DNA from 2 places in the Lacibacter sp. genome. Region 1 is predicted to be linked to the other one. Evidence: riboswitches for the same ligand, from Rfam matches in the RefSeq annotation. Region 1 holds a riboswitch; the other holds the start of a gene.

Region 1 (2,206 bases):
GGCCCGGTAATTTGCACCTACAGAACCTCCTGATCGGATGAGCTGTTTTGCCAATTCAAATCCCGCTGTCGTTTTAGGAAGTTGGTCGCAGATCCTTATTATTTCAACATGAAATTGTTTGGTCCTGATTTTCAACTCTTCCTTTGTCATAGTGCTATTCTTTAATTGTTAGCTCGGATTTGCGACATATCATAAATCCTACATCACAAATCCGAAATCCTAAAAATCTTCTTCTGTTGAAAACACCTGCGTTTCGCCACCGCCCATCACACCTGCTTTCTGGTAATCGCCTACACGCTTTTCAAAGAAGTTTGTTTTTCCTTGCAGGGAGATCATTTCCATAAAGTCGAATGGATTGGTAGCGTTGTACACTTTCGCACAACCTAGTTCTGTTAACCAACGGTCGGCAACAAACTCGATGTATTGCTGCATCAGTTTTGCGTTCATACCAATCAATGCAACAGGCAATGCTTCGGTGATAAATTCTTTTTCGATAGTTACTGCATCGGTAATGATGGTGCGTACTTGTTCTTCGCTGAGTTTATTTTTCAACATGCTGTAGAGTAAGCACGCAAATTCGCAATGCAAACCTTCATCACGGCTGATGAGTTCATTGCTGAAGGTTAAACCGGGCATCAACCCACGTTTCTTCATCCAGAAAATAGAACAGAAACTTCCGCTGAAGAAAATTCCTTCCACTGCTGCAAATGCAACAAGGCGTTCAGCAAAACTTCCGTTCTCGATCCAACGCAAAGCCCATTCTGCTTTTTTCTTAACAGCTGGTACAGTATCAATAGCGTGAAAGAGTTTATATTTTTCCTGAGGGTCTTTAATATAGGTATCGATCAACAGCGCATACGTTTCGCTGTGGATGTTTTCCATCATGATCTGGAAACCATAAAAACATCTTGCTTCGGGCAACTGCACTTCGCTCATAAAGTTCACCGCAAGATTTTCATTTACGATACCATCGCTTGCTGCAAAAAAAGCGAGTACATGCGAAATGAAATGACGTTCACCGTCGTTGAGGTTTTCCCAATCTTTCAGGTCGCCGCTTAAATCAATTTCTTCCGCAGTCCAGAAACTTGCTTCGTGCTGCTTATAATGTTTCCATATTTCAGGATAGTTGATTGGCAGAATAACAAAACGGTCTTTGTTTTCCTTTAACAGGATTTCTTCTTCGTGGTTCATGTGCTTATTTACGTTTTGACTTCGGGAGACAAGTATAGTGCTGACAGGACAGGCCACATTTGAAGTGGCGAATACGATCAGTACAAATGCTTTTCTACCCGAAAGCTTTGTGACTTAAAATTTATTTCCTCCGGCAGGTCTTCTGACTTGTTCTCTGCTGAGCACCTTCCCATTCCGCTTCAGGCGGAACAGTGGTTTTGTGGAAGCTGGCAGGTGAGTGGTGAATTATGAACGGTGAATAATGTTACCAAAAAGGAAACATGCACCATTGACTATTGACCATTCACAAAAAGAACTCACAGCTACGGGGATAGCTCAGGATTTACACCTGATTCCCTTTTAATGCAATGTGCTGAAAAGCATATTGTCAACCGAAACGGACTGTAAAATAAACCCCATTCACCTGAATGAACAGAACTTGTTATTCACGTGGTGTTGAAAAAAAAGAAAATTGTGAATAGCTTTCTTACAGGTATGCTAAAACAAGAAATTAATTTTGTATTGTGGAACTTAAGCCGTAAAAAACTGCAGGTACAATAACGCACCTGCACAGGCGGTCATAATTGCAAATGCAGCGAAGCCCAGGATATTTTCTGAACGGGTGTTTACATTGTCGCCCATAATTTTTTTATTGTTGGAAATATGCAGGATAATGGCAATGAGCACAGGAGCGGTAATGCCGTAAAGGATGGCGGTGTAAATAAGTGCTTTTATCGGTGATATGCCAATATAATTAAGCGATAAACCAAGTATAAGTGAAATAGCGATGATGACATAAAAGGCTTTTGCTTCATGAAATTTTTTATCGAGCCCTTCCGTCCAGCCAAATGTTTCGGTGATGATGTAGGAAATAGAACCACTTAATACAGGTATAGCGATAAGACCCGTACCGATAACACCAATGGAAAAAAGCAGGTAGGCTAAATTTCCGGCGAGTGGTTTTAATGCACTGGCGGCTTGTTCAACCGTATCGATCTGGTGAACACCTTCTTTAAACAAAACAGTGCCGGTGGTA
Region 2 (2,206 bases), on a different contig from region 1:
ACAGCAAGTGCCGAAACTTCAAACAGGTTTGTATTGAAATTAAAATTGCGTTGCTGACGAAATGCAGGCGTTGAATATTTTGCATCATCGCCTTTTAACCTTGAAAAATTAAGATTGGCCCTTACACCCCACGATGCTGAAAGGTATCTTGTGCCGTATAAACCTAAACCGGGCTGCACCGTTTTAAATGATCCAAAACGGCTGGGCGCCAGGTCGCCCTGGTAAATGTAGGCGCCAATGTTAGCACCCACTTCATACTTCGATGCTTGTAACTGTGCGTTGGTTTCGGTTACTGCCAATACCATTAACACGAAAGACAATAATTGGAATGTTGCTTTCATTCAATGAATGTTTAATCTTGAAAAATGAAAGCAGAATAGTTTGGTGTGTATGCGAATGAGGTGGTTATACAGTCTGCAGCTGTAACGCCAAAAAAGAATTTTCATTTTACATGCTTTGTTAAAGCACCTCGGAATGAAAAGTATAACCGATGCAGAGTTTTAGAATTTAATCATATACAAAACGCATTGTGAGGTTAAAAACATAACAACAATTAAGCCGTACAATAAATAATGTGTAAAAGAAGGTTGAAAAACCATTGATCACCCGATTTCAACTCGCTTCTCTTCATGATATAAAAACAATTTGAGCAGATAAATGACCGGATCTTTTCTATCAACATGTGTAAAAACTTATTTTGACGAACAGGTACTGCTCCCCTACTTTTGCCCCGTAACGGTTCCCGGTGTTCATAGCCGGGATTAAAAGGGAAGTCCGGTGTAAATCCGGCGCTATCCCCGTAGCTGTAAGTTCTAATTGTGAATGGTCAATTGTCAATGGTGAGTGATCTCCGAAAGGAACCTCTACTCACCCTTCTCTAATCACCACTCACCTGCTGACTTCTACAAACCACTGTTGTTGAAAGGTGTTTGCCACATCAACGGGAAGGTGCTCAGCAGCGAACGAGCCAGAAGACCTGCCGGTATATTTTTTTAATCATTTGCTTTCGGGTGAAAGGCAGGAGGTGTAACAGCACATCGCTATTATATTTTCTAATTCTTTTTCTGAAAGCAGTCACACAAAACATTTTTATAAGAAATGAAAAAACAATTTCTTGTTGTGGCTGCCGGATTATTCATCAGCAGTCAGCTAAGTGCCCAGGACAGTACAGTTAAATCCTTAAATGAAGTCGTGATTACTGCTAACAAAGTAAATCAGAAACTTCTTGAAACGGGGAAAGTAACAACCGTTATCAATCGAAAAACCATTGAACAAAGTGCAGGTAAAGATCTTGCACAACTCTTAACCGAGCAGGCAGGCATTGTTGTAAATGGCGCTACCAGTAATCCCGGTAAAGACAAAAGTATCTTTATGCGTGGTGCTGGTAATGGTTACACTGTTATTTTGATTGATGGCATACCAGTGAACGATCCATCATTTTCGGGTGCATTTGATTTGCGCTTATTACCACTCGACCAGGTTGAACGTATTGAAATTGTAAAGGGTGCACAATCGACCAACTATGGTTCCGATGCAGTGGCTGGTGTTATTAATATTATTTCAAAACGTGGAGCGTCAAAGCCAGCACAGTTTTATGGAAATGCAGCAGCCGGTTCGTTTGATACGTATAAGTTCACGGCAGGCTTGCGTGGTACGGCTGAAAAAGTAAACTATAATTTTTCCTACTCACATAACGAATCAAAAGGTATTTCTGAAGCTGTTGATAAAACCGGTACCGGCAATTTTGATAAAGATGGTTTTCTTAATAACGCCATTAATTTAAGCGTTGATGCACCGGTAACAAAACATATCCGTGTACAGCCATTTACACGCTATAGTTATTTCAAAGGCGGTTATGATGATGGATCATTTACCGATGCTGCTAATAATTATACGTCTTCTTTGTTTACTGCAGGTTCGGCTGTTGAAGTAAAAACAGAAAAAGCCGGTGGTCGTGCTTATTTCAGTTACGATGAAATGGATCGCACATTTAACAGCGAAATGTGGGGACCTACAGCTTACAAAGGCACTAATAAAATTGTTGACCTGTTTGCATATTACCAGGTAGCTCCAAAAGTAAAATTGCTGGCAGGTGTTGATAACCGTTACCAAAAGAATCTTGATTCCAATGTTCGCATCAACAGTCCATACGCAAGTATATTCTTGCAAAACCTGGGTGGCTTTTATCTCGAAGCGGGTGCACGTT

What was found. Region 1 has a riboswitch for cobalamin ahead of ACO1QW_RS14735 (ribonucleoside-diphosphate reductase small subunit). Riboswitches for the same ligand answer to the same signal wherever they lie in the genome.
Region 2: another riboswitch for cobalamin. It lies ahead of ACO1QW_RS06820 (TonB-dependent receptor plug domain-containing protein); the one in region 1 lies ahead of ACO1QW_RS14735 (ribonucleoside-diphosphate reductase small subunit).

What each region holds. Positions count from the first base shown of each region.
Region 1 covers NZ_JBMQSG010000015.1:213,841-216,046, forward strand. Annotated here, with positions in the region: gene ACO1QW_RS14730 (four helix bundle protein) at 1-150, opposite strand, end outside; gene ACO1QW_RS14735 (ribonucleoside-diphosphate reductase small subunit) at 220-1,191, opposite strand; cobalamin riboswitch at 1,307-1,582, opposite strand; gene ACO1QW_RS14740 (NRAMP family divalent metal transporter) at 1,702-2,206, opposite strand, start outside.
Region 2 covers NZ_JBMQSG010000007.1:483,531-485,736, reverse strand. Annotated here, with positions in the region: gene ACO1QW_RS06825 (DUF6089 family protein) at 1-341, opposite strand, end outside; cobalamin riboswitch at 720-998, shown strand; gene ACO1QW_RS06820 (TonB-dependent receptor plug domain-containing protein) at 1,099-2,206, shown strand, end outside.